4 regions of the Promicromonospora sp. NPDC110617 genome follow, and region 1 is predicted to be linked to each of the others. Evidence: predicted binding sites of a transcription regulator. Region 1 holds the regulator's gene; each other region holds the start of a gene.
The links. The regulator LexA, encoded in region 1, represses DNA repair genes until DNA is damaged. The targets are predictions, from matches to a motif close to TCGAACANNTGTTCGA.
Positions count from the first base shown of each region.

Region 2: a site for LexA is predicted at 4,305-4,320, ahead of ACZ7LE_RS12500 (HNH endonuclease signature motif containing protein). Genes of this name have one in related genera too.
Region 3: a site for LexA is predicted at 1,160-1,175, ahead of ACZ7LE_RS21175 (HNH endonuclease signature motif containing protein). Genes of this name have one in related genera too.
Region 4: a site for LexA is predicted at 5,684-5,699, ahead of ACZ7LE_RS19960 (HNH endonuclease signature motif containing protein). Genes of this name have one in related genera too.

Region 1 is NZ_JBVKBM010000001.1:2,215,205-2,222,512, reverse strand. It holds gene ACZ7LE_RS09765 (MFS transporter) at 194-1,486, opposite strand; gene ACZ7LE_RS09760 (ArsR/SmtB family transcription factor) at 1,542-2,546, shown strand; gene ACZ7LE_RS09755 (DUF5302 domain-containing protein) at 2,657-2,884, opposite strand; gene nrdR (transcriptional regulator NrdR) at 3,005-3,475, opposite strand; gene ACZ7LE_RS09745 (LysM peptidoglycan-binding domain-containing protein) at 3,638-4,132, opposite strand; gene lexA (transcriptional repressor LexA) at 4,324-5,139, shown strand; gene ACZ7LE_RS09735 (L-lactate dehydrogenase) at 5,225-6,214, opposite strand; gene ACZ7LE_RS09730 (ATP-dependent DNA helicase) at 6,224-7,308, opposite strand, start outside.
Region 2 is NZ_JBVKBM010000002.1:371,225-378,532, forward strand. It holds gene ACZ7LE_RS12485 (DNA gyrase/topoisomerase IV subunit A) at 1-874, shown strand, start outside; gene ACZ7LE_RS12490 (YciI family protein) at 964-1,347, shown strand; gene ACZ7LE_RS12495 (DUF6596 domain-containing protein) at 1,365-2,600, shown strand; gene ACZ7LE_RS12500 (HNH endonuclease signature motif containing protein) at 2,611-4,185, opposite strand; gene ACZ7LE_RS12505 (GNAT family N-acetyltransferase) at 4,486-4,953, shown strand; gene ACZ7LE_RS12510 (O-acetyl-ADP-ribose deacetylase) at 4,950-5,474, shown strand; gene ACZ7LE_RS12515 (HAD hydrolase-like protein) at 5,464-6,153, opposite strand; gene ACZ7LE_RS12520 (multicopper oxidase family protein) at 6,174-7,308, opposite strand, start outside.
Region 3 is NZ_JBVKBM010000003.1:762,661-769,968, reverse strand. It holds gene ACZ7LE_RS21180 (Gfo/Idh/MocA family protein) at 1-1,063, shown strand, start outside; gene ACZ7LE_RS21175 (HNH endonuclease signature motif containing protein) at 1,287-3,116, shown strand; gene ACZ7LE_RS21170 (hypothetical protein) at 3,317-3,595, shown strand; gene ACZ7LE_RS21165 (SMP-30/gluconolactonase/LRE family protein) at 4,077-4,997, shown strand; gene ACZ7LE_RS21160 (ArsR/SmtB family transcription factor) at 5,032-5,364, opposite strand; gene ACZ7LE_RS21155 (SRPBCC domain-containing protein) at 5,361-5,846, opposite strand; gene ACZ7LE_RS21150 (MFS transporter) at 5,882-7,072, opposite strand; gene ACZ7LE_RS21145 (hypothetical protein) at 7,261-7,308, shown strand, end outside.
Region 4 is NZ_JBVKBM010000003.1:497,904-505,211, reverse strand. It holds gene ACZ7LE_RS19980 (hypothetical protein) at 1-301, opposite strand, end outside; gene soxR (redox-sensitive transcriptional activator SoxR) at 453-941, opposite strand; gene ACZ7LE_RS19970 (alcohol dehydrogenase catalytic domain-containing protein) at 1,077-2,150, shown strand; gene ACZ7LE_RS19965 (MFS transporter) at 2,147-3,640, shown strand; gene ACZ7LE_RS19960 (HNH endonuclease signature motif containing protein) at 3,865-5,649, opposite strand; gene ACZ7LE_RS19955 (iron chaperone) at 5,828-6,184, shown strand; gene ACZ7LE_RS19950 (YrdB family protein) at 6,352-6,729, opposite strand; gene ACZ7LE_RS19945 (sigma-70 family RNA polymerase sigma factor) at 6,913-7,308, shown strand, end outside.

The DNA of each region.
Region 1 (7,308 bases):
GACGGGCGAGCAGGCTCAGGGAGTGCAGGACGGCGGGCACGCGCCGCGCCGACTCGTCGTCGGTGTCGTGCAGCGCGAGCGACGCGTTGGCGTGCTCACGCACCGCCGCCAGCGTCTCCGCTCGTTCGCGCGGGTCGGAGGAGGCCAGGGCACGGTCGTGGCCACGCCCGCGTCCGTGGCCCTCGGTCACGAGCTACGGCCGGAGGACGACGTCGGGGCGCGTGCGATGGCTGCGGGCCACGGCGGCAGCGCCGGTACCGGCGGCGACGAACAGGACGGCCAGGCCGAGCCAGCCCACGGTTCCGTGCGCGATGGCGGTGGCCGTGACGAGCGCGGGGGCGACCATCGACGCGAGCGCGTATCCGGTCTGGCTGAGGCCCTGATAAGCCCCTGCGTGGCGAGGATCGGCAAGCTCGAACGCCATGCCCCAGCCGCCGGCCTCGCCCAGGACCTCTCCAGCGGAATGGGCGAGCGCAGCGACCACGAGCAGGACGCAGGCCGTCACGAGGTCGCCGTACCCGGCCAGCGCGTACAGCACGCACGCACCCGCGAGCAGCCACGACGCGCGCCGGACCGTGATCCCCGCCCGCCGCACGTCGTGGGTGCCGCGCGATGCGCGCACCTGGAGCGAGGCCACCATGACGGTGTTCAGCACGAGCAGCACCGCGACCATCGCCTTCGGCGCGTCAGTGGTGGCGACCCAGAGGGGGACGCCGACGGTCTGGAGGCCGAAGTGCAGGGCAACGACGCTGTTGCACGCCACGCTCGCGACGTAGGTGCGGTCCCGGAGCGGTGACGGCCCGCGGCCGACGTCGGCCGGCTGCTCGTCCACGGCGTGCTCGGACACCGTGTGCTCGGACACCGTGTGCTCGGACATCGTGTGCTCGGACATCGTGGCGGCGAGCCCGGGCACGCGGCGGCCGAGCCGTGCGAGCGGGACTGTGGCCACCAGCAGCAGCAGGCCGACGGCGAGCATCGCGGCCTGGTAGGCGGCGGGCGTGTCGGCGAGGAGCGCGGCCGCGCCGGCCAGCGTGCCGAGGCCGATGAAGACGTTGGTGACGACACGGAGACGGGCCCGGACGTCGACCCGCTCCGGCCCGGTGTACCACCGGGCGAGAATCGCCTGCTTGGCCGAGCCGCTCGCGGAACGCATGCCGACGGCGACGCACGCGACGAGCGTGAACACGACGGCGTCCGCGGCGAGGGTGTACGCGAGCATGGCGATCCCGTTCAGGGCCGTGGTCCAGGCCTGGACGCGGTAGGCACCGACGCGGTCCGAGAGCCGTCCGGCGGTGTAGGCCGACAGGACGCCCACACCGCCGGCGACACCCAGACCGAGACCCACCGTCGTGGCGTCGAGTCCGATCACCCGGGTGAAGTACAGCGCGCTCACGGTGTAGAAGACGCCGCTGGACAACGCGAAGGCCATGGTGCTGAGCGTCAGGGAGCGCGCGACGCGGTCGCGTGGGAAGAAGGTCTGTTGCACGCCCCTTTGTCCGCCGCGGACGGTGCCTCGGGCAATTGATGTAGCCTCCGGCTTCATGGAGCGTGGACGTCCCGGCGGGCTGATCGAGTACGAGCTCGCCGGTATGGACGTCGCCGACGTGCGGTTCGCCGTGTCGCCGCTCACCGAGCTGACGCTGTCCCTGCGTACGTTCCGCGACCCTGGCCGGTACCCGGTCCACCTGCCGTGGCTCCAGCTCACCGAACGCGCGCGCTCGGAGCTGGACCTGCCCGTGCTCCGGTCGCTGACCAACGCCGCGCTGTGGACGCCCGACTACCTCACGCCCCGGCCGCACAGCCCGCTCACCCGGATCGGGGACGAGCTCTCCGCCGTCGACGACGTGCCCGTCGGGCGGATGCTCGACGATCTGCGCGCCGTCCATCCCGGCACGTTGCCGGCGCCGCTGCGCGGCGATCCCGGGACGGTCCGTGACCGCATCGCGACAGCGCTGCGGACGTACTGGCACACCTGCTTCGAGCCCTGGTGGCCGCGCATGCGGGCCGTGCTGCAGGCCGACATCGTGCACCGTGGACAGGTCATCTCCGCCTACGGGACGGCGTCGATGTTCGCCGACCTCAGCGACCGCGTGCGGCTGGTCGACGGCGTGGTACGCGTGCGCCTGGGCTCCGACGCCCGGTTCCGCCGACCCACCACGGGCGAAGGGCTCACGTTGGTGCCGACGCTGTTCACCCGGGGCGCGACGACCCCGATCTCGCCCGACGAGCCGCCCGTGATCATGTACGGCGCGCGCGGCGTGGGGACACTCTGGCAGGCGGAGCCCCGCCGCTCGCCGAGAGCGCTCGCGGGGCTGGTGGGCGCGACACGTGCCGGCCTGCTCACGGTCCTGGCGACGCCGGCGTCGTCGACGGAGCTGTCGGGACGGCTCGGGGTGACCACGTCCGCCGTCAACCAGCACCTGCGCGCGCTGCGGGACGCGGGCCTGCTCACCAGTGCGCGCCATGGGCGGTCGGTCCTGTACATGCGCTCGGAGGTCGGGGACGCCCTGGTGGCCGGCGTGCTCGGTGTGCACGGTGCCGACTGACCGGACGAGCATCCCGGCGCGTGCGCGGCGGTCGTCAGACCTCCGGGGCGCGCACGGCAAAGGCCGCCGACCAGGTCAGACACCCGGTCGGCGGCCTCGGTCGAGCAGGCTCAGCCGGACTTGCGGCGGAACATCTTCTGGACTGGGCCCGTCGTCTCCGAACCGTGCACAGCACCCGTGTTCTCGCCACCGGCGGCAGAACGGCCGCGTGCGGCGTTCTTCCGGTCCAGCGCTTCCTTGAACCGCGCCTTCGCGTCCACGCTCGGCGCGGTCGCGGCCTTGGGCGCCTCAGCGTCCTGAGCCACTGCCTCCTCGGCACCAGGCTTCTCGTCCGTCACACCGATCACCTCCTCCTGTTTCGGGGGTCCCTCGATCGGGTCCGTCGTCGGCCCCAGCCTGCCCCACGGCGCCGCCAGGTGCCAATCGCTTTTCTCACCCCGTCAGCGACGGGGGCGCAGCTAGGCCTGGGCGGCAGCGCGCTCGGCGCGCTCCGCGCGCAGGGAGGTGATGGCGCTCTCGAAGTCCTCGAGCGAGTCGAACGACTGGTAGACGCTCGCGAACCGGAGGTAGGCGACCTCGTCGAGCTCGCGCAGGGGGCCGAGGATCGCGAGGCCCACCTCGTACGCGTCGATCTCGGCGCTGCCGTTGCTCCGCAGGGTCTCCTCGACCCGCTGCGCCAGGATGGCCAGGTCGTCGTCGCTGACAGGGCGGCCCTGGCAGGCCTTGCGCACGCCCGCGGCGACCTTGTCGCGGCTGAACGGCTCGGTCGCGCCGGACCGCTTGACCACCGACAGGCTGGCCGTCTCGACGGTGGTGAACCGCCGGTTGCAGTTCGGGCACTGCCGCCTGCGCCGGATCGACAGGCCGTCGTCGGCGGTCCGCGAGTCCACCACGCGCGAGTCGGCGTGGCGACAGAACGGGCAGTGCATGCTGACTCCTGCGTGGTCGGCCACGGACCGGAGAGATCCGGTCGCGCCCCGACCGTAAGCGGGCAAACCACCCCCATGCAACATCGCCGCAACATTTGACGGCGAATCGTGGCCTCCGTCCACTTCGTCGGGGCGTCCGGCCACTTTTCGAGGGCGTTCCGGTCAGTCCTTCGGGAGCAGGAGGAGCTCGCCGACGCGCACGGTGCCCGACGTCATCTCGTTGAGGTCCTGCAGACGCGCGACCGCCTGCCGCACGTCCTCCCCGGGCCTCGCGACCTGCTCGGCGAAGCCCCAGAGCGTCTCCCCCGGCTGCACCGCGTGCACGCGGACCTCGGTGGGCTCGCCCGGCGCGCTGGCGACGGCGGTCGCTCCCCACGTCGCCATCGGGGCGATCACGAGCATCGCCAGCAGCACCAGCACGACCCGGCCGCGCCGCGTGAGCCGCAGCCCGGCGAGCCCGAGCCGGTCGGCGACCGTGCGCGGCCCGCGGGGCGCGTACGAGTGAGCCGCCGGACGGGGCCGGGGCGGTGCGGACGCCCGGCCCGGGGTGTATGCGGTGCCCGGCCGGTAGGCCCGGACCGTGCTCGATCCGGACGCCGTCGCATACGCCGGCCCGTACGCCGACGTGTACTGCCGCAGCGGGATCACGTCCCCCATGGCCCCTCCTCGAAAGGTGACTCGAACTCTTGTCCGTCATACACACGTTCGTCGAACGCTCGTACCATTGTGTAGCACGGGACACCGTAGAAGTCGAGACACGCTCGAACATTCGTTTGAGCCGAGCACATTTGTGATCTAGAGTGGGCAGCGCACAGGAGAACATTTGTCGGAACGGGAGGGGCACGGGCATGACGGGACGGGACGGGACCAGCGACACGAGAGCCGTCGACACGGCACTCTCGGGTGTCGCCACGTTGGACGCGCCGGGCGACGGGGCGGTCGCCGACGTGCACGCGATCTCGCCGGCAGACCGCCTCACCGAGCGGCAGCGCCTTGTGCTGGACACGATTCGGCAGTCGTTCGAGACGCGCGGATACCCGCCGTCGATGCGCGAGATCGGCGAGGCCGTCGGGCTGGCCAGCCCGTCGAGCGTCAAGCACCAGCTCCAGATGCTGGAGAAGAAGGGCTTCCTGCGCCGCGACCCCAACCGGCCGCGCGCCATGGAGCTCGTCGAGCCCCTGGCCGAGCAGGTCGAGAAGCCGACGCGCGGCGAGATCCACTGGCCCGAGCCGCGGCGTAGCGGCCAGGTGCACTGGGGCGGTTCGGTGCCGGACGACGCGAGCACCCCGCCGCCGTCGTACGTGCCGCTCGTCGGTCGCATCGCGGCCGGTGGGCCGATCCTCGCCGAGCAGGTCGTCGAGGACGTCTTCCCGCTCCCCCGCCAGCTCGTGGGTGACGGCGAGCTGTTCCTCCTCAAGGTCGCGGGCGACTCGATGGTCGACGCCGCGATCTGCGACGGCGACTGGGTCGTGGTGCGCCGCCAGAACGTCGCCGAGCAGGGCGAGATCGTCGCCGCCATGATCGACGGCGAGGCCACGGTCAAGACGTTCAAGCAGACCGACGGGCACGTGCTGCTGCTGCCGCAGAACCCGGCCTACGAGCCCATCCCGGGTGACGAGGCGCAGATCCTGGGCCGCGTCGTCGCGGTGCTGCGCAGCCTCTGAGGTCTCGACAGGCTCGACCAACGAGAACAGGCTCGACCAGCAGTCGCTGGTCGAGCCTGTTCTCGTTGGTCGAGCGCGTCGGGACCTAGAACCCGAACCGCTTCTGCACCGCGCGCACGCTCTCCGCCGACGCGCGCAGGCCGGCCAGCTCGTCGTCCGACATCGGCACGCGCACCGTGTCGGTGACTCCTCGCCGGTCCACCAGGGACGGCACCGACAGGCAGACGTCGCTGATGCCGTGGTAATCGTCCAGCAGCGAGGACACCGGCATGATCCGACGCTCGTCCTTGAGCACCGCCTCGATGATGCGGGTCGCGGCCAGGCCCACGGCGTAGTTCGTGGCGCCCTTGCCCGCGATGATCCGGTAGGCCGAGTCGACCACCTCGTGGTGCACCTCCGCGCGGACCGCGGCGTCCAGGGGCGCGGCGCCGCCGACCGGCACCCAGTCGAGCAGCGGCACGCCGCCGATCGACGCGGAGCTCCACAGCGCGATCTCGGAGTCGCCGTGCTCCCCGGCGATGTAGGCGTGCACGTTCCCGACGGCCACCCCGCACCGTTCCGCGAGCACCACGCGGAGCCGTGACGAGTCGAGCACGGTGCCGCTGCCGAAGAGCCGCTCGCGCGGCAGGCCTGAGATCTTCAGGGCCGCGTAGGTCACCACGTCCACCGGGTTGGTCACCATGAGGTAGGTCGCGTCCGGCGCGACCTCGACCAGGCCCGGCAGGATGGTGCGCATCAGCCCGATCGTCGCCTCGGCGAGGTCGACGCGGCTCTGTCCGGGCTTCTGCTTGGCGCCGGCCGTGACCACCACGACGTCGGCCCCCTCGCACACCGCCGGGTCGTCCGAGCCGATCACGTGCGCCTGGGACGTGAACATCAGCCCGTGCTGCAGGTCCAGCACCTCGGCGTCGACCTTCTGCCGATCGATGTCGAGCAGGGCGATGGTGCGGGCCGAGCCGCGGGTCAGCGCCGCGAAGGCGAGCGTCGATCCCACGGCCCCCGCGCCCACCACGGCGATCTTGGTGGTGCGGGATCCGGCGGGCTGGGCTGCGGTGACGTCGGAGGGGGCTGCCATGCCCTCAGGCTATGTGTCGAGCCTGGCGAGCGCGGCGCGGACCAGCTTCGGGTCGGTGGTGGGCCAGAACCCGGGCATCGACCGGGTGAGGAACGACGCGTACCGCGCCGTCGCGAGCCGCGGGTCGAGGACCGCCACGACGCCCCGGTCGTCCATGCTGCGCACCAGGCGTCCCGCGCCCTGCGCGAGCAGCAGCGCCGCGTGCTGCGCCGAGACCGCCATGAACCCGTTGCCGCCCGCCTGCTCGACGGCGCGGGCGCGCGCCGCCTTGACCGGGTCGTCCGGGCGTGGGAACGGGATGCGGTCGATGAGCACGAGCTGGTTGGACGGCCCCGGCACGTCGACGCCCTGCCACAGGGACAGCGTGCCGAACAGGCACGTGGCCGGGTCCTCCGCGAACTCGCGCACGAGGGTCGGGAGCTGGTCGTCGCCCTGCGCGAGGATCGGGAAGTCGAGCCGCTCCCGCATGGCCTCGGCGGCGGCGTTCGCGGCGCGCCGGGACGAGAACAAGCCGAGCGTGCGGCCGCCGGCGGCCGTGATGAGCTCGGCGATCTCGTCGAGCTGCGCCTCGGTGGTGGGCTCGCGGCCGGGGGCCGGCAGGTGCCGCGCGATGTAGAGGATGCCCTGCTTCGGGTAGTCGAACGGGCTGCCCGCGTCGAGACCCTGCCACGGTGGGGCGTCCGCACCGTTGAGGCCGAGCGTCCCGGCCACGGCGTCGAACGTGCCGCCCAGCGCGAGCGTCGCCGAGGTGAACACGCCCGTCGACTCGCCCAGCAGGTGCGTACGGATCAGGCCGGCCACGTGCAGCGGCGCGGCGTGCAGGCGCGTCACGTTGTCGCCGAACCCGCCCCAGCCGTTGTCCGGGCGCGAGCACCACAGCACGTCGGCGGTCGTGTCCTGCGCCGCCATCCGCTCGGCCGTCTCGAAGAGCTGGAGCATGGCGCCCTGGGCCATCTTCAGGCCCGGGTCGGGCTGGCCCGCGTCCTTGCCCGGCGCGCCCTTGCCGCCCTCGGGCTTGAGGGTGCTCAGCACCTCGCGCGCGGCGTCCCGCACCGCGCCGACCGCCAGGCGCAGCTCGTCCGGCAGGCCGCTCG
Region 2 (7,308 bases), on a different contig from region 1:
GTCGGCCACGGGCCTGCTGGCGCGGCTCCCCGACGACGTCCCCGTGCCGCGCGACGGCAACCGCGCCGCGCACGACGCCCTGCGGGGCGACGCCGCAGCGTCCACCCGCGGGCACGTGGGCCTGGTGACGTCCGCCGGCCGCATGCTGCGCATCTCCGTGCTCGACCTGCCCTCGCTCCCGCCGACGGACGGCGCGCCGTCGCTGTCGGGCGGCATCCCGGTCAGCGAGCTCGTGGAGCTGGAGCGCGGCGAGAGCGTGCTGGCCGTGACGGGGCTCGGCGCCGACGCGCCGACCGTCGCCGTCGGGACCGCACAGGGCACCGTCAAGCGGGTCGCGCCGTCCGACGCCCCGGCCAAGGGCGACGAGTGGCCCGTCATCGCGCTCAAGGACGGCGACACCGTGGTGGGCGCCGCCGTCGTCGCCGACGACGACGAGCTGGTCTTCGTGGCCGACGACACCTCGCTGCTGCACTTCCCCGCCTCGTCCGTGCGCCCGCAGGGTCGCGCGGCCGGCGGCATGGCGGGCATCAAGCTCGCCGAGGGCGGGCGGGCCGTGTTCTTCGGCGCGGTCCCGGCCGGGGTCGACGCGACCGTCGTGACGATCGCCGGCGCGGGTGACGCGCTGCCGGGCATCGAGCCGGGCGCGGGCAAGGTGACGCCGTTCGCGCTGTACCCGGGCAAGGGCCGGGCGACCGGCGGCGTCCGGTCGCAGCGGCTCCTGAAGGGTGAGGACGGCCTCATCCTGGCCTGGGTCGGTGCCACTCCCCCGCGCGCGCTCGGCGCCGGCGGCCAGCCCGTCGACCTGCCCGAGGTGGACCAGCGCCGGGACGGCTCCGGGACGCCGATCGCGGTGCCGGTCGCGGTCATCGGGTGATCTCGGGAAAGTAGTTCAGTGGGGGTGTCGATTCCGGCGCGGCTCGCCCGTCCAAGGCGTGTCAACATCCCACGAACGAGGAGCACGTCATGACCGACACCTGGGTCTTCCTGATCCGCGAGAACGACTGGGACTCGGACGCGTACCTCCCGGAGAACCTGCGCGGGCAGAACCGCCAGGACCTCTCCGAGGACATGGCCGCCCACGAGCGCTTCAGCGAGGCCGTGGCCGCCCTGGGCGTGAAGATCACCGGCGGCGACGCCCTGCAGAACGCGAAGTACGGCGGGTTCGTCGCCGTCGGCAAGGACGGCGGCGAACCCGTGTACACGGACGCGCCGTTCACCGACACCAACGAGGTGATCACCGGCTTCTACCGGGTCGAGTGCGACGAGGCCACGGCTCGCAAGATCGCGGCGCTCGTCCCGAGCGGCAACGTGGTCGAGTGGCGCAAGGTCATGAGCTTCGGTTCCTGACCGACGGACTCCGACCTGTGATCGACCCCGCGGCGTTCCGCACCGCCTGGCCCCAGGTGGTGCGGTCGCTCGCGGTGACCACACGCAGCCTGGACCACGGCGAGGAATACGCCGCCGAGGCGTTCGCGCGCGCCGCGGCGCAGCCTGACGGTGCGATCGACGACCTGGTGGGCTGGTGCGTGCAGGTCGGCCGGCGCACCTGGCTCGACACGTTGCGCCACCAGGGGGTGTTCGACCGGATCCAGCCCCAGCTCGCCCGCCCGGAGGTGGCCGACGTGAACCCGCCGCACGCCCCGGGCGACGAGCTGGACGACCGCCTCGCGCTGCTGTTCGTCGCCTGCGACGACGCGCTCGCGCCCGGCGCCCAGCTCGTGCTGGCGATGCGCGTGGTCTGCGGGCTCACGATCCGGCAGATCGCGGGACACCTCGGCATCGCCGAGGCGACCGCGGCCGCCCGGCTCACCCGCGCCAAGTCGGCGCTGGCCCGGGCGCGCGGCGAGTTCGCCGTGCCCGACCTGCCCGCGCGCGCGGTGCGGCTGCCCGTCGTGCTCGCCTGCGTGGCCGGATTGTTCACCGTGGGCCAGCGGGAAGAGCTGCAGCCCGCGGACGCGACGCAGGACCCTGCTCGTGACGCTCTGACGCTCGCCGAGGCTCTGGTCGCGGAGTACCCGGACGACCCCGAGGTGCTCGGCCTGCGCGCGGTCTGCCGGCTCGGCCTGGCCCGGCGCCCCGGCCGGGTGCGCGACGGGGTGGCGCTCCCCCTCGACGAGGTGGACCGGTCGGCGTGGGACCGGCGGCTGCTGCGCGCCGGGCTCGACGACGCCGCGGTCGCGCTCACGTGGTCGACGTCCCCCGAAACCTCAGACTCGCCCGGCCGCTTCGTGCTGGAAGCCGCGATCTCCGGCGTGCACGCCACGGCACCGGACACCGCCGGCACGGACTGGCCACGACTGGCCCAGCTCTACGACGCACTGGCGGACACCTGGCCGTCCCCGGCAACGCGTGTCGCCCGATTGGTGGTGCTCGGCCGGCTCGCGTTGCACGACGGCGGTGACCTCGCCCCGGTCGAGCGCGAGCTCGAGGCGTTGGTCGCGGACGGCCCGCCGTACGCCGCCCGCGACGCGAGCCTCACGCTCGCCGACCTGGCCCGCCGGACCGGCCGCACCGACGAGGCCGCCGGCCGGTACCGCGAGCTGCTCGACGTGGTGCCCGAAGGCCCGCTGCGCGAGTTCTGCCGCCGGTACGCGGGGTGACTCTGTCTGCTCAGAACGGCGGGTGGTCAGGGCTGTGCGGGCTCGTCGGACCGGCGGATCCGGCCGGCGTCGCACCGGTCATGGCCGTGGTGTTCCGGCGTGGCGGGCGTCGGCCGGTCACGGACTCCAGCGTGAGGTCGTAGCTCGAGTCAGGGTCGACGTCGTCGAGCTCCACGTGGGTGTCCAGCACCGTAGGCGGGCGCCTGTGCACGCGGCCTGAGGGCGAGGTCCAGGTCGTCATCCCGCTGCCGGCGTCCCGGACGACACCCCATCCTCCGTGCGTCTTCAACAGATGGTGTCGTCGGCACAGAGGCTGCAGGTTGTCGGCGCGGGTCTGCCCAGGCGTGCCGAGCGGCAGCATCGCGGGGTCGAGATCATGGTCGAAGGACACGATGTGGTCCAGGTCGTCCCGGTCTGCAGGATGCTCACAGTGCGGAAACGCGCAGGTTCCGTCGCGCGCGACCACCGCCTGTCGCAGCACCTTCCCCGGTCTGTACGACGCGGTGGAGTAGTCGGTCAGCACCCCGGTCAACGGGTCGGTGACCAGGCGCTCCCAGGTCGCGTCAGCTGCGATCCGACCGGCCAGGTCCGCGGGAACGGGCCCGAAGCCCTCCAGCTCTCCGGGTGCGTCGTCCGGGCCCAGCAGCGCGGTGGCCGGGACCGTGACCCGCACGACCGGCCGGGTCGGGGTGACCCGCACGACCTGGACGGGCGCACGTCCGCCGCACACGCAGTCGTGCGCGCCGGCTGCCGAGCCGTTGGAACCATCCGCACCCGCCTCGGCACCGGCCATCTCACCGACCTCCGTGAACCGGTCGGCGGGCACCAGGCGACCGGTCACGATGCCGGTCAGGCAGTCGGCGCGGAGCTGACCCAGGTCACGGTCCTCGCCTGCGACCCGCTGGAACTGGTGCGCCATGTCGTCGATCACGTTCCACACCGCTGCGGCGTCGGCGGCCGGCAGGTAGGCGGACAGCCAGCCCATGTCGTTCTCCGCCCGGTCGAGCTGGACGTTGCGGCGCTGCGCGGCGATCCGAGCCGTCTCGGCGGATCCGTGCCGCGACTTCGCGAACGCGAGCAGCTTCGACCGCAGCCACCGCCACGTGCGGAACGGTGCCTGTGGCAGGTACCGCGTGATCGCCTCGGCGCGTTCCTCCGTGGTGAGCTGCACGGCGGACCGCAGCAGCGTGTGCGCCTTCTTCACGTCGATCTGCCCGGCGGTCAGGGCCGTGATCACGGTGGGATGGTCGATACCCGACTCGCCGCGCACCACGACCTCCGACGCCTCCGTCCCTGTGACCACCAGCTCGCCCGTCACCTGCGCGACCAGGGAGCTGTGCGCCAGCGGGCTGGTCTCCCTGCGCGCCCGCTCGCCCACCGTCAAGGCCTGGAGGCCGGCGGCCCAGGACTGCAGCCGCCCGCACGCGACCACCAGGTCGCCCAGCGCGTCGTCAGGCAGGTCGAGCAGCAGACCTGCCTCCGGGTCCGTGATCCTCCCCACCACCCGGGCCAGCTCCGCACCCACCGCGCCGGTCAGCGCGGCCCGCACCCGATCGACCGGCCAGGCCGGCAGTCCTTCCCCCACGACCGGTCCCGGGGGGGCCTCGTCCTCCAAGAGCGCAGAGCCCATAACCCTGTACTTCCGTCCGTCGTCCATGCCAGCACCTCCCTGAGCCACACACGCTACCGCGACACTCCAACACTGAGGACGCTTGTTCGAAGTTAGCCTGTCCGAACGCTTGCCTGCCCCGTCTTCTGCCGGCCGCGTAAGATCCGGCACGCAGCACGCCCACCGCGTATCGCCTGCGCGCCGGCCGATCGGACACGTTCGGAGCCCAGGAAATCCCCTCAGCCGATGTCGGTGTCCAGTGGTTGACTCCAGCGCATGACCGACGACCCGCCCTACGAGTTCTCCGCCGACCCCACCCGCATCGACGCGCACCGCGTGCACGAGCTCGTCTCGCGCCACACCTACTGGGCGAAGGACCGCCCGCGCGACGTGATGGACGCCGCCATCGCCGGCTCCCGGCCCTACGGCGTCTACCGGCGGGACACGGGCGAGCAGGTCGGGTTCGCCCGCGTGGTGACCGACGGCGCGACGTTCGCGTGGCTCGCGGACGTCATCGTCGACCCGGACCTGCGCGGGCAGGGCATCGGCAAGCTGCTGGTCGCGGGCGTCGTCGCCGAGCTCGACGAGATCGGCGGACTGCGCCGCACGATCCTCGCGACGGCCGACGCCCACGGGCTGTACGAGCAGTTCGGGTGGACACCGGTCACCGAGGAGTACAAATGGATGGAACGCCCCGGCAGCGCCGCGGGGGCGCCGGCACGTCAACCGGGAGCAGCCACATGAGCCTGTCCGTCGAGATCGGTGACCTCACGCGCGTCGAGGCCGACGCCGTCGTCAACGCCGCCAACTCCCTGCTCCTGGGCGGCGGCGGGGTCGACGGCGCGATCCACGCCGCCGCCGGACCCCGCCTCCTGGAGGCCTGCAGGCGGCTCCGGAACACGACGCACCGCGACGGCCTGGCCGTCGGCGACGCCGTCGCCACCCCCGCGTTCGACCTGCCCGCGTCCTGGGTGATCCACACGGTCGGGCCGAACCTCCACCGCGGTCAGGACGACCCGGCCCTGCTCGCATCGTGCTTCGCGCGGTCGCTCGACGTCGCCGCCGAGCTCGACCTGCGGTCGGTCGCCTTCCCCGCGGTGAGCGCGGGCGCGTACGGCTGGCCGGTGTCCGACGTCGCGCGCATCGCCGTGGTGACCACCCGGAACTGGCTCGCCGAGCACTCCGAGGCGGACCTGCAGGACGTGCGGTTCGTCGTGATCGACGAACGTGTCCAGCGGGCGTTCGACGACGTGCTCAGCTCGTGAGCAGCTTGCGCAGCTCCTCCGGCGTGGTCGCGATCGCCGCGGCGCCCGCTGCCTCCAGCTCCCCGGGCGCGGCGTAACCCCAGGTCACACCCACGGTCGCGACGCCGTGGTGGGCGGCCGCGTGCACGTCGTGCTCGCGGTCACCCACCATGACGACCTGAGCGGCGTCGGCCCCGAGCGCCAACGCGTGCGCCACGGCCCGCTCCACCACGACCTCCTTGCCCTGCACCAGGCCGGCCGTCTCGGCGGCCGCGCCGTGCACGCCGTCCAGCCCGCCCTCGAGGTAACCGTCCAGCCCGAAGTGCTCCACGATCTGCCGGGCGTAGTGCTCGGGCTTGGCCGTCGCGACCAGGAGGGTCAGCCCGGACGCCCGGAGCTCCGCGAGCGCCTCCGGCATGCCGGGGATCACCGAGTTGTCGAACATGCCGTGCACCTCGTAGTCGCTCCGGTAGGCGGTGATCACGGCGTCGGCGTCGGCGTCGGACAGGCCGACCCGGGTCATGCTCGCCCCCAGGGGCGGGCCCACGAAGGTGCGCAGCACCGCGTCGGAGGGGACGTCGAAGCCGGCGTTCGTGAAGCCGGTGCGCAGCGAGGCGATGATGCCGGGCGCCGAGTCGGTGAGGGTGCCGTCGAGGTCGAGCAGGACGTGCGTGGTGCGGGAGGGGAGCGAGAGAGTCACGGCACGAGCGTCGCACAGGTTCAGTGGTGCCCCGCGTGCGCGTCCGCGCCCGGCACGTACCGGGGCCCTGTTCCGGAGGCGGGGGCAGGCCCGCCCCCGCCGTCCTGCCCGCCCCCGCCGTCGTGCCCGCTCCCGCCGTCGTGCCCGCTCCCGTGGTGCTCCGGCACGGTCCCCGGCTCCTGCCCCGGTCCGACGACGACGAACTGCCCCATCATTCCCGCGTCCTCGTGCAGCAGCATGTGGCAGTGGAACATGTAGGGCACGTCCGGGTCGGTGTAGTCGTCGAACCGCATGAGCAGCCGGTAGGTGCGCTGCGGCTCCAGGTACACGGTGTCCTTGGGCCCGGCGAGCTCCGGGGGCGGCGGGTCGCCGTCGACCGACAGGATGCGGAACTGGACGTCGTGCACGTGGAAGCTGTGCGGCATCGGCACGATGCTGCGCACCTCCCACACCTCGGTGTCGCCGACGGTGGCGGCCTCGTCGATGCGGCCCATGTCCATGGTCCGCCCGTTGATGCGCCGGTCGTCGAGCTCGAACTCGCGCGTGACGGCGACGTCGGACTCCCGCAGTGCATCGGCGGTGGCGTGGGCGGACGGCGTCCAGGCGGGCTCGGGCGCCGGCGTGAGCCGGTCGGCGGCGCGTAGCTCCAGCACGTCGAACGCGTCGTTGCCGCCCATCGCGAACGGGACGACGACGCCGCCCAGGTCGGCCTCGAACGAGTGCAGGCGGGTGGTCTCCCCCGGCGCCATGCGCACGACGACCTCGGCGCGCTCGCCGGGCGCGAGCCGCACCTGCTCGAGCCGGACCGGCGCGTCGAGCAGCCCGCCGTCGGTCGCGACCAGGTCCATCTGCCGGTCCGGGAAGCCGAGCTGGTAGGTGCGCGCGGTCGACCCGTTGAGCAGGCGCAGGCGCACCCGCTCGGTGGTCACCTCGTGGTACGCGCCCCGCGTGCCGTTGGCCAGGACGATCCCGCCGAGTGTGCCGGGTTCGCTGCCGTTGTCCTCCAGCTCGAGCTGGCCGTCGTCGTCGAGGATCTTGTCCTGCACGATCACCGGCACGTCGTCGACGCCGTACTCCTGCGGCAGGTCGGCGCCGCGGGACGCGTCGTCGTCGAGGAGGAAAAGGCCCGCCAGGCCGCGGTAGACGTGCTTCTCC
Region 3 (7,308 bases), on a different contig from region 1:
CATCGGCGCGGACGCGCGGGCGAGCTGGGCGGGTGCATCCCACATCCCCGCGCTGGCGGCCCAGCCGCGGCTGGCGCTCGCGGCGGTGGCGACGCGGCGGGAGGAGAGCGCGCGGGAGGCCGCCGAGCTGTTCGGGGCCGGGCGCTGGTACGCGGACCCGTACGACCTGATCGGCGACTCGTCGATCGACCTCGTCACCGTCGCCGTGAAGGTCCCGGCGCACCGTGAACTCGTGCTCGCCGCCCTCGCGGCGGGCAAGGCCGTGTACTCGGAGTCGCCACTGGGCGCAAGCGTCGCGGAGGCCGAGGAGATGGCGGCGGCGGCCGGATCGCTGCATACCGCGATCGGGCTGCAGGGCAGCCTCAACCCGTCGGTGCGCCGGGCGGCCGAGATCATCGCCCGGGGCCGGCTCGGGCGGCTGCTGTCGGCGCGCGTCACCGCGACCACCTTCGGGAACGGCCCGGAATCGGTGAGTGCCTACGAGTACTTCGACAAGGCCGCGGCCGGAGCGGGCTTCATGACGATCGCCGTGGGCCACGTCCTGGACGTCGTCGAGACCGTCCTCGGCGACATCACCGAGATCGACGCGCGGACGGAGCTGCTCTGGCCGGAGGTGAAGCTGCTCGACACCGGCACCCTCACCACCCGTGAGGTCCCGGACCACCTGGACGCCATCGTCAAGACCGCCTCCGGTGCCCCGGTGAGTGTCCAGGTCCTGGCCGGTGTGCCGGTACCCGAGGCCAGGTTCGGCCTGGAGGTCCGTGGCGCCGACGGCTGGCTCAGGCTCACGGGCGACCACCCCGCCGGCGTCCAGGTCGGCGACCTCACGCTGACCTCGAGCGTGGACTTCGAGGTGCCCGACCGCCCGGTCTCCACGGCCACGGGTCCCGCCGCGGCCGAGATCTGGACCGGTGCCTCCATCAACGTGGGGGAGGTGTACGCGAGCCTCGCGCGCGACATGGCTGACGGCACCCGCCACACACCGGGATTCGGTCGGGCCGCGCACAACAGCCGGCTGGTCGCGCGGGTCGAGGAGGCGGCGAGAACGGGAGTGCGGCAGTAGTCCTGGCTACTGCTGTGACCGCACTGGCGCACTCCGGCGGGAGCCGGTTACGCGGCGGGCAGAAGAACGAGCGGACGTCAGCGGCTCCACCTAGCATCGAACAAACGTCCGCTGTAATTGTATGGCTTGAGCAGCATGAGGGTCCTCGGAGGTGTTGTCCGTGGGTAGGCAATGGTCGGACGGCGTTGGGGGCTCGGTACCCGCCGTGTCTGCGGACCCTTTCGTGGACGGCACCATGCCCGACGACGCCTGGCTCGCCGCGCTGTTCGCCGAGTGTGAGGCGCTGTTCGGTGACGATGACGGGCGGCACGGGCTGGACGCACCGCCGGGGCCGGAACGGTGTGACGCCGTGTCCGGCGGCCGGCTGGACTCTCCTGCAGATCTCGGGCCGGTGGCGCTGTGGCCGGACGAGATGCTGCAGGAGGCGCTGACCGAAGCACCAGGCGCCGAGCTGGCGCGGGTGGTCAGCGAGGTCGCGGGGCTGGGTGCCGGACTCCGAGGTGGCGTGGACTCCGCGTTCACCGGCGCCACCGAGGACAGGTCTGGCCCGTTGGCTGCCCTGTCCGACGACATGCTGGCGGATCTCGCGGGCGCGTGTGCCCGGCTGCAGTCGTGGGCGGCTGGAGTCCAGGCATATGCCATGGCGGAGCGGGCCGGGCGTGAGTCGAGCCCGCTGGCTCATCACTCGTTGGTCGGTCAGGTCACGGCGGAGCTCGTGGTCACCCAGGCTGAGGGTTCCGAGGTAGTGGTGCGGGCGGAGTCAGGTGCCGAGCACCCCACGGTGATCAGTGCGCTGGTCGACGGCCGGATCGACGTGAAAAAGGCGCACACGCTGCTGCGGTCGGCTGCTCAGTTGACGGTGGCGGAGCGGGCCGAAGCGATTGCCCGATACCTGCCACAGGCGCCGTACCGCACCTGGCGGTGGCTGCGGAACAAGCTCCTGGCCTTCGCGAAGGCCAGGCACGGGGCGGAGGAGACGGCGCGGGCCGCGGCGTTGGATCGGAATGTTCAGCTGGACCGGGCGGAGAATGACATGGGTTGGTTCTCGGCGTATCTGCCGGCGGTGGATGCTGCGGCGGTGTGGGGTGTCGTGGACGACATGGCGCACCAGTTGCGGTACACGGCGGGTGAGGAGCGGACCCTGGGTCAGCTGCGTGCGGACTGCCTGACGGGGATCGTGACCGGCCGGTTGCTGCCCGGAGACCGGTTCGCGCCGAGGGGCCAGGTCGAGGTCGTCGCACGCACTGGCTCGGATTCCGGAGATGCCGGTCTCGGTCCCGTCTGCTCGTGCGGTGGTCGGGCGCCCGTTGTCCACGAGACGGTCGTGCGGGTGACGCCGACACGGCCGGTCGTCCGGGTCACGGTCCCTGCGAGCGCGCTCCTGGGTCTGGACGACATGCCTGGTGAACTGGACGGGTTCGGATCGGTACCCGCTGAGACTGCACGGCTGATCGCCGACGATGCCACCTGGCAGCGGCTGCTCACCGACCCGGTCACCGGGGTGCTCACCGATTACTCGACCACCACGTACAAGCCGGGCCGGGTGCTCCGGTCTGCGGTCGAGGCCAGGGACGGGACCTGCACCTTCATCGGCTGTGATGCGGTGGCGGTGTCGTGCGACCTGGACCATATCGAGCCCTTCGACCATGAGCGCGACCAGGAAGCTGGTCAGCGCCCAGCCGGGGAGCCTGTGCGCGGGCAGACCCGTGCCGACAATCTCCACGCGCTCTGCCGACGGCACCATCTGCTGAAGACGCACGCGGGCTGGGGTGTCGAGCGGGACCCGAGCACCGGGATCACCACCTGGACCGTACCGGCAGGGCGGGCACATGTCCGTCCTCCGACGGTGCTCGACACCCGGGTCGACCTGGAGGAGGTCGACCCGGACACCAGTCACGACCTGACTCTGCGTGCCCTGACCGGACGCCGACTGCCTCGTGCCTACGCCGCGGCTTCACCAGCGACCGCCTCCTCCGATTCCTCTGACCTCACCGCCCGATCTGGGCCCGGCGATCCTGCTGCCTCAGATCGATCCGGCGAGCCGCCGTTCTGAACCAGAAGACAACTACGTTTCGACCGAGACCGGTCCGGGACTGACCGTGACCCCGGAACCGGCAGCCACCAGACCCCGCCATGACCGCTTGCCCCTCGACCGCGACCCGCCACCGCCGGGAACAACCCGCCCGCGCCGACAGGTTGAGACGGGTGCGCCTCGAACTCAGGGGGCGACCACGCGGCGAGAGGGGCGAGCACATGGGCGAGTCGCGGGACGAAGGGCTGGACGAGCTGATCGGGGCGATACCCGAGGGCTGGTCACGCGCGCAGATCGCTGGGCAGACCTGGGGAGTCACCCGCACCACGCGCGCGGGCGGCAAGGTCGTCTCGTTCGAGGCGGAGCACCTCGGCGGCGCCGAAGGGCTCGGCGCGAACATCTGGTTCACCGCCGACGGCGCCGTGCTCAAGCCGTGCGAGGTCCCGGCAGAGAGCGTGCTGCAGGTCCTGCGCGCCGCGGCGTCATCGCACCGGCCCTGACCTCAGACCTCGACACCCCCGTCCGAGTCCGACGGCAGCTCCGGCTGGCGCAGTCGCACGTACGAGTCGGCCATACGCTCCTCGACGGCTCTCCGGGCCGCGCGGGATCGCCCTCGCTGAGCACGGTCCGCAGCTCCTCGTGCTCCGCGTACCCGACGGTGGGCAAGTCCGGGATGTTGGCGTTGCACGTGCGCAGGAAGAACGCTGGCTGCGGGGCGGTCGGGCGCTCGGGGAGAGCAGTCAGGTTGAAAACGTACACCGACGTACGTTTTGATGAGCGGGCGGCGGAGCCCTCCGTCGTCCGCTGAGGAGAGGCCTTGCCATGCGCTGTCCGACGAGCCCCGACGCCGTCTTCGCCGTCCCCGTGAAGGAGAGCTGACCGGTGGGAGCGCCCAGCCACCTCCGCCGGACGGGCGGCGTCGCCCTGGGGCTCTGCGTACTGGCCGCGGTGGCCGGCTGTGCCTCGGGCGAGGTGGCCTCCGTGCCTGACGATCGGGCGGGCACCGCCGAACGCGTCCTCCAGGTGACCTCGGTGCACGAGGCGACCGGGATGACCCTGCTGGAGGGGCCCACCTTCGGCGAGGACGGCAGGCTCTACCTGGTGGACGTCACGGCTCCGGCCGGCGAGCCCAAGGTCATGGCGGTCGACCTCGACACCCGGGAGGTCGACCCGGTCTTCACCGACACCGCCGGTGCCTACACCTCGGCGCAGTTCAGCCCCGTGGACGGGCGGCTCTACCTCACCGACTACGCGGGCGGGCGGATCGTCAGCATCACCCCCGACGGCGACGACCCCAGGACCGTCGCCGAGGGCCGGGTCAAGGGCCGCGCCATGCACCCCGACGACCTCACGTTCGACGAGGCGGGGAACATGTTCGTCACCGACTCCGCGTACACGCCCTACCCGAGCGGGGAACCGGCGGGCCGGGTGCTGCGGGTCGATGGCGACACGGGTCGGGTGACCGTGCTGGCGGACGACCAGCCGAACCCGAACGGGATCTCGCTCGACGTCGGCGGCGACGCGCTCTGGGTCAGCCACCTCGACGCCAACCGCATCGACCGGCTCGTCCTCGACCAGGACCGGAAGGCGGTCGTCTCGGGGCACACGGCGATCCAGGTCGACGGCGGTGTCGCCCAGACGGACTCGAACGCCGTCGACGCCGCGGGGAACGTCTACCAGGGCATGCACGGCCGCCCGGAGGTCCGGGTGTACGGCCCCGACGGCACGCACCTGACCACGATCTCGATCCCGGCGGAGGACGAGGGCCTGCAGTCCGCGACCAACATCGCGATCCGGCCAGGGGCCACGGACGCCTACGCGACGGTCAGCGGTCCCGCGGGCGGTTTCGTCTACCGGTTCGACGCGCTGGCCGAGGGGACCCGACAGTCGAACGGCGGCTGACCCCGGGGAGCGGCGGCGTCCCTGGGGTCAGCGGTCAGATGGTCTCGGCGATGTGCTTGATGGCGGCGAGACGGCGGTCCCACTCGGTACCGATGGCGTCGAGGCGGCGGGCCACGGCGCTGAGCTCGGTCCCGATGACGCGGTACCGCACCTCGCGGCCGACCTGCACGGTCTCCACCAGGCCGACCTCCTGGAGCACCGCGAGATGCTTCGCGATGGCCTGCCGGGTGACGGGCAGGCTCCGGGCCAGGGCGGACGCCGAGGCGTCGCCCTGGCCGAGGGCGGTCAGGATGCTCCACCGGGTCTCGTCGGCGAGTGCGCTGCACATGGCGACCACGGCTCCGTCCAGGGATGGTCCGGTGCTCATGCCCGGCCCTCGAGGAGGGCGACGAGCTTGTCGAGCTCCCCGTCCCAGCCGCCACGGTGGTCGGTCATGAGCCCCGTCGGGTCGCCGGTGTGCTCGAACCCGGTCTCGACGACGGTGAGCCGGGTGCCGCCGGAGATCGCCTCGAGGGTGAAGGTGAAGACCGTCGAACGCTGCTCGTCGACGGTGTCCGGGAGCGGGCCCTCCTCGTTGCACCAGCGGTAGGAGACCTCCTTCGGGGGCTCGAAGGTCTCGACCCGGATCGGCACCCGGCGCTCGCCGGGCCAGCCGATCGTGCCGAGGGCGCCGGCGCCGGAACCAGTGAGCGTCACCTGGCCGAACCACTGCGAGATCAGCTCGGGTTCGGTGACGGTGCGCCAGACCTTCTCGACGGGTGCGTCGATCCGGATCGTGCGTCGCACGGTGAAGGTGTCGGCGTCGATCACTGCCTGGGGGTTCTGCGTGTTCTCCATGAGCGTTCCCATCTCTGTGTTGTGTCCGTGGTCTGGTACGTCGGCGGTCAGGAGGCGGTGGCGGGTTCGGGTTCTGCGGGCACTTCCGCTTGCGGTGCGAGCGCGGGGCGCAGCGAGCGGGTCACGATCGCGGCGACGACGGACACCGTGGCGAGGACCGCGGCCGTCACGATCGCCGCGGGGACGCCGCCGACGTCGATCGCCTGCCCTCCGGCGAAGGCGCCGATGGCGTCGCCGAGGTTGCCGGCCGACGCGGGCAGGGAGGCCGCGAGGATGGCGCCGGGGCCGGCGAGGTGCTCGACGCGGTGCTGCCAGGGGCTCGTGATGCCCGCACCGCAGATGCCGAGGGCGAGCAGTCCGACCACCGCGGCGACGGGGCTCGCGCCCCAGAGGGCGAGCCCGGCGAGCGAGGTCGCCACGCCGACGGCGCCGAGCACCAGGGCGCGCGCGGCTCCGGCGTCGGCGAACCTGCCGCCCGCGAACGAGCCCACCGTGGCGGCGATCCCGAAGGCCAGCAGACACGCCCCGATCCACGGTCCGGAGACCCCGGCGACGTCGCCCAGGAAGGGGACGAGGTAGGTCTGCGCCGCCGAGGAGCCGGCGAACAGCAGGGCACCCACCGCGAGCACCGCCAGCACGCGCGGTGCGAGCGCGAACCGCAGCTGACCCAGGATCCGGACCCCGGTCTCGGCCGGTACCCGGGGGACGATGAGCACGGCGACCAGGAGAGCGGCGGCCGCCGCCAGGACCACGACGAGGAACGACGCGCGCCACCCCACCGCCTGGCCGAGCAGCCGGCCCAGCGGCATCCCCACCGCGCCGGAGACGGCGAACCCGGAGATCACGACCGCCATCGCCCGCCCGGCGCGGTCCCGGGGCACGATCGAGGTCGCGGTGGTGATTGCGGCCGCGATGAACAGCCCCTCCACCGCGCCGATCGCGACCCGGGCTGCGACGAAGGCCTCCAGGCCGGCGCCGAGGGCGGGCAGCAGGTTCAGCGCCGTGAACACGGCGAGCGCGCTGAGCAGCACCGGCCGCCGGTCGAGCCGGGCGGTCAGGAACGTCAGCAGGGGTCCGCCGATCGCGATCCCGATCGCGTTCGCGGACACCAGCGCGCCCACCGCGGACAGGGGGACGGCGAGGTCAGCGGCCATCAGGTCGAGCATGCCCGCGACGAGCATCTCGGCGCACCCCATCACGAACGTCCCGAGGAACAGCACGCTCAGGGCGATCGTCACTCGGGAACGACTTCCTTCGGTACGACTCCGTCGATCAGGCATCAGGACCTCCGAGTATCTGCAACTCTGTGGTTGCACAAGAGCCTGACACGGTTCTCGGCGACATGCAACCCCAGGGTTGCATATACTCGGCCGGCGTTGCTGCGTTCCGTGGCGTTGGTGCGTGCGCCGTCGATATCCTCCGGTTCGTGGGAGAAGTCGAGATCGGCGACCGCCGCCGCAATGACGCCCTCCGT
Region 4 (7,308 bases), on a different contig from region 1:
CGACGCTGCTCTGCCCGCCGTCATACACCTCGCGCCCCACCCCGACCGACATGCCCCATGGGACCTCCCCGGAGACCGTGCCTGCTCCAGACCCTGCTCCCGACCGGGCGGCTGACCGGGCGAGGATGTCCGTCCACCCCGGACCCGGCGGGTACCCGGAGCCGCCCAGGGCCGCAGCCGGGGACACCTCCGGCAACAGCACCCCACGCGCGACGAGCGCGTCCACGACCCGTTGTCCCAGGTCGCGGGCCTCGGCCTCGGTCGCGTCCAGGTCTGCGACCCACTCGAAGTACGTCCCCACGGCTTCCCCTTCGGCTGGCTGCTGCTGATGTCCGGCGTCGCGCACGCTACCCCGCGCCACTGACATCTCTGCTCGGTACGCCCGAGCCGGTGACACACCTCGACCAGGACCCCGCCGGTGATCACGCCTCGTCCGATCACGCCCCGTTCGATCACGCCCCGTCGGGCTCCAGACCCTCCACCAGCAGCGTCCGCGGGCCGGGTCCGGCCTCGGCGAGGGCGTCGTGCGGGTTGGTCAGCGCGCAGCGGCGCAGCGAGAGGCAGCCGCAGCCGATGCAGTCCGTGAGGTGGTCGCGCAGGCGGGAGAGCTGCTCGATCCGCGCGTCGAGGTCGTCGTGCCAGGCCTGTGAGATGCGGCGCCAGTCCTTCGCGGTGGGCGTCCGGTCCCCCGGCAGGGTGTCGAGCGCCGCGCCGATGTCGGCGAGCGGGATCCCGACCCGCTGGGACACCCGGATGAACGCGACGCGGCGCAGCGTCTCGCGCCGGTAGCGCCGCTGGTTGCCCGACGTCCGCCGGCTCGTGATCAGGCCCTTGCGCTCGTAGAAGTGCAGCGCGGACACCGCGACACCGCTGCGGGCCGCGAGATCGCCGACGGTAAGCTCGTCACGATCCCAGGGGACGGCGGGGTTGGGCGCTTCCATGCGTGACCTCCACGACTCATGAGAACTCGGGTACACCGGTCAACGGGCACTGCGGCGAGCTGGGGGCAGGGGCTCCGCCAACACAGCTCGGACCGGTGTTGACCTCAACTTTGGTTCAGGTTAAAGGATGAGCGCATGGACGCGATCAGACACCACTCCTTCGGACCGCCCGAGGTCCTCGTGCTCGAGCAGGTCCCGGACCCCGTTCCCGGCCCCGGCGACGTGCTCGTCGACGCCGTCGCGCACGGGGTGCACCTTCTGGACACCAGCCACCGGCGCGGCGAGGCGGGCCCGCCGCTCCCCCTGCCCAGCCTTCCGACGGTGCCGGGCCGCGAGATCGCGGGCACCGTGGTCGCCGTCGGGCCGGACGTCGACCCCTCGTGGATCGGTCGGCCCGTGGCGGCACATCTCGGGCCGGTGCCCGACGGCGGTGGGTACGCCCGGCGCGTCGCCGTCGGCGCGGAGAAGCTGCACGCCGTACTCGACGGCGCGGACGGCGCCCCGCTGGCCCCGGCGGACGCGATCACGATGATCGGCACCGGCAGGATGGCCGTCTACACCCTCGACCTCGCCGCGGTGACGGCGGACGACGTCGTGGTCGTGACGGGCGCAGCGGGTGGGCTCGGCACGCTCTTCGTCCAGGAGGCGCTGCACTCCGGGGCGCGCGTCGTCGCGCTCGCCGGCGGCGCCGCGAAGCTGCAGGTCCTGCGCGACCTGCTGCCGGACGCGGACCGGCTCGTTCTGATCGACTACTCCGTCCCGGGCTGGCCCGACGCGGCCCGCGCGGCCCTCGGTGGCTCCCCCGCGACCCTCGTGCTCGACGGCGTGGGCGGCGAGCTCGGCACCGCGGCCACGGGTCTGCTGCGCGGTGCTGGCGACGGCAGTTCGGGCGGCAGTTCGGGCGGCAGCACGCGCGACGGCGCCGCGCCGGGCCGGCTCGTCGCGTACGGCTGGGCGTCCGGGACGGCCAACCGGTACACGTCATGGGCCGAGGCCGACCGGATCGAGTCACCGGTCGAGGTGCGCTACGCCGTCGGGCCCGCGGCTCCGCCGATGGGCGACCAACGGCCGTACCAGGAGCGCGCGCTGGCGAACGCAGCCTCGGGTCGCTGGCGGGTGGTGACGCACCGCGTGCCGTTCGCCGAGGCCGCCCGCGCCCACCGCGAGCTCGAGGAGCGCCGCACCACCGGCAAGGTGGTGCTGGTGTGACCGCGGCGGTCTCCACCGCACGGACGGTCGCGGCGCCGGGCACCCTGAGCCCAGGCGCGCAGCGCCTCGTCCTGATCGGGATGGTCGCGCTCTGCTCGCTCGGGGCCTTCGAGGCCCTCGCCGTGGCGACGGCGATGCCCACCATCGCCGTCGACCTGAACGGGCTGCGGCACTACACGTTCGCCTTCGCGGTGGTCTTCGCCACCAGCGTGGTGGGCATGCTCACGGCGGGACGCTGGTGCGACCGCACCGGTCCGGCGCCGGCGATGTGGACCGGCGTGGCGCTCTTCGTGGTCGGCCTGGTGGTCGCGGGGACCGCCACCGGAATGGGCGCGCTCATCGCCGGACGCGCGGTCCAGGGCGTCGGCAGCGGGCTCTTCGGCGTGGCGCTGTACGTCCTGGTGGCACGCGTCTTTGTCGCGGAACGACGTCCGGCAGTCTTCTCGGCGTTCGCGGCCGCGTGGGTGGTACCCGCGATCGTGGGCCCGGGGCTGGCGGGGCTCGTCGTCGACCACCTCGGCTGGCGCTGGGTCTTCCTCGGCGCGGCCGCGCTCACCGTCCCGGCCGCGATCCTGATGCGCCCCGGGCTGACGGCGGCGCAGGGCGCGGGGCACGGGTCCGACGCCGAGCGCGCGCCGGGCGACGGGCGTGCGCCGAGCGACGGGCACGTGCCGGACGACGGGCGTGCGCCGGACGACGGGCATGTGCCGGGCAACAAGCGAGTGCCGGAAGTCGAGCTGGGCGTAGGCGCCCCGATCACCCTGGCGAGCGGCAGTGCCGTCGAGGCTTCCGCCGACGCCGTGGAGGCTCCCGCCGCCGGCCCGCCCTCCGACGTCGGGCAGGCCGATCGTCCGCTGCGGCACGCATTGCGCCTGGCACTGTCCGTGCTGCATGCGGGACGCGGGCTGCCCGCTGTCGTGTCGGTGCGGGCGCTGGTTTCGGCGGCGTTCACAGGTGCCGAGGTGCTGCTGCCGCTGCTCCTGGTGCACGAGCGACACCTGAGCCCCGGCGGCGCCGGGCTGATCCTGACGGTCGGGGCGCTGGGCTGGTCCGCGGCGTCGTGGGTGCGGGGACGGAACCTGCTGCACCTGAGCCACGCCGGCTATGTGCGGCTGGGCGGCGGCCTGCTCGCCCTCGGGATGGTCGGCGCGGCGATGCTCGTGCTCCCGGATGTGCCGGCCGGGGTCGGGATGGCGTTCTGGGTGCTCTCGGGCAGCGGGATGGGTCTGGTGTACCCGACGCTGTCGGTCCTCACGCTGGAGCTGGCGCCGCCGCACGAGCAGGGCTCGGCGTCGTCTGCCCTCCAGGTGGCCGACGCCGTCGCGGCCGCCGTCGCGTCGTCCGCGACCGGCGCCCTGCTCTGGACCCTGTACGACGTCGCCGGGCTGCCCGCCTACGCCGTCGTGCTGGGGCTCACCGGGCTGCTGGCGGCGACTGCGCTCGCGCTCGCGGGCAGGACGCGCGTCGACGTTCCGCAGGTTGTGCCGTGAGCGTGGGACGGCCGCACGGAGCCCCGCGGGACGCTGCAGTGCGTGGCACCGCAGCACGTGGCACAGCAGTGGGTGGCGCAGCAGCGCAGAGCAGGGCCGGTCGAAGGTAAGCACGCTCGGCCGGCGGTGGCGCGACTCTGACCCTCCGCTGACCCTCCGCGTGCGGTCGATCAGGCCACGGCCGCTGTTGGTGACAGCGGCCGTGGCCGTGCGGACACCGGACATCACGCGGCGGTGGCCCGTGGTGCGGCGGGTGGGTCGATGGGTGGGTCGGCGGGTGGGTCGATGGAATCGGGCACTCGGATACGGTGACCCCGCGCGTCCGTGAAGACCCACCCCGTCTCCACCAACACACCCCCGACATTGGCGGTCGCGGGCTTGCCCTGCCAGGACATAGCGATCCCCCGCGCATCAACCATCTGGTGATGGAACCAGCACAACAACGCACTGTTCGCCACCGACGTGGCACCACCCTCAGCCCAGTGCGTCACCGCATGATGCACCTCGCACCGCGACGGCGGCTGATCACACCCCGGGAACACACAACGCCCATCACGGGCGATCACCGCACGCCGCATCTGCCCCGACACCGTCCGCCGCGCACGCCCCACATCCAACACCGCACCATCGGGCCCGAACACCACCCGCGTCACCGCACTGTCACACGCCAACCGACGCAACAACCCCGACGGCACCCGAGAACCAGACTCCGTGAACACCGCACCACCCGACGCCAGCAACCCCGAACCCGACACCCCAGCCCCCGCACCCAGCCCACCCGCACCCGCACCCGCACCCGCACCAGCACCAGCACCAGCACCAGCACCAGCACCAGCACCAGCACCAGCCACGATCACCGGACCAGCACCAGTACCCGGCGCCCCCAGGCACGACCCGCTCGCGTTCAACGCACCCGCGTGCGACGCGCCCGGCCGGCCCGGGACGCTCTGCCCACAGGTCAGGCACAGGCCCTCACGCGTGCGAGTGACCTGGGCTACCAGCTCCGACCACGAGACCGTGACACTCAGGTGCGGCCGGATCAACGCACCCGGCGAGACCACGTTCGCATCCAGCACCACACGCGCCACATCCGCCAGACCCTGCGCACGACGCTGACCCGGCGTCCTGCAGTCCTCAGCAGCCGGAGCACCCACCACCCCATTCAAAGCCGTGGTCAGCAACAGGCCGTGCTCATCGGTCAGGAACCCCGCCACATGAAACCCGCCCAACGTCTTGGACACGTCCAGGAACTCACCCCGGGCCGCCCGGTCATCCTCCACCTCGTCCGTGTCCGGGTCGATGATCGTGGCGAACCGGCGCGCGACCACCCGGAACTGGTCCGCGTTCAACACCCCCGCCTCCCGCAGGACCAGACCCTCACCCGTCACCACGGTTCCCTCCGAGATCGCGGTCTCCAGCACTTGGGTGATCTGGTCACGGGTGCGGGAGCCGTCCGGGTCATCAGCCGGGTCGGGCAGATCCACCGCGACCGTGTCCACGAACGCCTCCGGTGACGTGGGCTCGCCGGTGCGAGCGTCGATCAGCCACGCCAACGCGTCCTGACGCGTCTGACTCGTGGGCGCGACCTCCGCCATCACCCGGGCATGATCCACACCCAGGATCCCCGCGACCAGACGCTCACGCGTCACCGGGAGGGCCTGCGCCAGACGACGCGCCATAGCCACGTCCTTACGGGCCGTCGACGCCGCCACACCCTCCCGCAGCCGCAACCACGACGCGAACGTGCGCGACATACCACCACTGCGCCACGAACCGTCGTCCTCGATCCGCGGCAACACGGTCAACCGCACACCGTCCAACCGGCCCGTCACCCGCCGGATCCGGGTGTGCGCCTCCATCAACCGGGCCACCGTCGGCGCACCCCAACCATCCAACACACCCGGTGCCACCAGATCGGCCAGCTCGCCCACGGCCGTCTCGATCCGGGCCAGCACCACCTCCAACGACCCCGGGGACACACCACCCGACGCCATCCCGTTCGAGTCCACCGTGCCACCCCCTCGTTCGCCTGACACCATTGTCTCGAACATTCATACGCATCGCGAGGCACACTTCCAATCTGTGGATAACTCTTCGCACTCCGGAGGGGCGCCGCCGAGGGCTGCGCCAACGCCGTCCGACACCCCTGCCCTCGCGGAACCTGCCGGACCTCGCGAGGCTGTGGCCATGGGCGAGTTCACCGAGTACATCGCCGGCCTGGACGGGCCGGCCAAGGACGCCGTCGAGCACGTGCGTGCGCGGGCGCTGGAGCTCGTGCCGGACGCCGAGGAGGGTATGGGCTACGGCATGGCCGCCCTGCGCTACCGGGGCAGCCCGCTGGTCTCTGCGCGCGCCACCGCGAAGCACATCGGGCTGTACCCGTTCAGCCCGCCCGCGATCGACGCGCTCGCACCCGACCTGGCCGGTTTCTCGACGTCGAAGGGCACCGTGCGGTTCACACCGGACCAGCCGCTGCCGGACGACGTCCTGGACCGCCTCGTGCTGTTCCGCCGCGACGAGATCGACGCCATGCGGTCACGCTGAACCGTGACGCTGCACTGCACGGCCACGCTGAACCGCCACCCTGCGCAGCCACGCTGCGCCCTCTCGAGAAGCAGCCACGTCGAGCAGCCACGTCGAGCAGCCCGGTCGAGCGGCCACGTCGCACCCCACCCGGGGACGTGCGGGCGCCCAGCGCCCAGCGCCTCGCCTCAGTCGGCCCGGCGCGGCCCGGGGTCGCGCTCGGGTTCCAGCACGCTGCGCTGGTTCCGGGTCAGCCACAGCACCAGCCGGTCGACCGCCCACACGGCCGCGAGCGCCACGCCGGGTGCGGAGGCTCCCGCGCGCCAGCACAGGTATCCGACGCCGCCGAAGAGGGCAGCCTCCATCACGACCTGTGCCCAGGCCGGGACCGCCACGGGCGCTTTCGGCGAGAGGAACGTCGCCCAGAGCGCGATCACGACGGCCGGCGCGAGGAGGACGGCTGCGACGCGCCAGCCGCCGTCCGCGAGGTTCCAGGCGGCGTAGCCCGCGCCCGCGGCGAGTGCGAGCTCGAGCAGGAAGCGCACGACGAGGGCAGTAGTTCTCACGCGCGCCAGCGTACGCACCCGGTGACCAGGGCTCACGCGTCGTCCCAGCGTTCCTCCGGGCGTCCCCACGTTCCTCTGGCCGGAGCCCCGGACTGCCCTCTTCGATCCGGCGCAGATCGCGCGGAGGTGTCACGTCTGCCGCCCCGATACCGTCAGAGGGGTATGACGCGAGAGCATGTCCGCATGACCGAGCCCTTGGCCTCGCCGACCGCCGCGGCTGCCGGTAGATCCGACGCGACAGCCGGCACGACGCCGTCCGGCACCGCGCCCGGTACCGGCGCCGTCCTGGACGACGCCGCGCTGGCCCGGCTGCGTCCGCTCTCGTTCGCGGTCGCCTACCGGATGCTGGGCAGCGTGGCCGAGGCGGAGGACGTGGTGCAGGAGGCGCTGACGCGCGTCTCGCAGGCGCCCGACGTGCGCAACCCCGACGCGTTCGTCACCACGGTGACGACGCGCATCGCCATCGATGTGCTGCGTTCGGCGCGGGTGCGGCGGGAGCAGTACGTGGGCGAGTGGCTCCCGGAGCCGCTGGTCGGTCCCGTCCCGTCGCTGCCGGTCGCGATGGCGACGCCGTCGCCG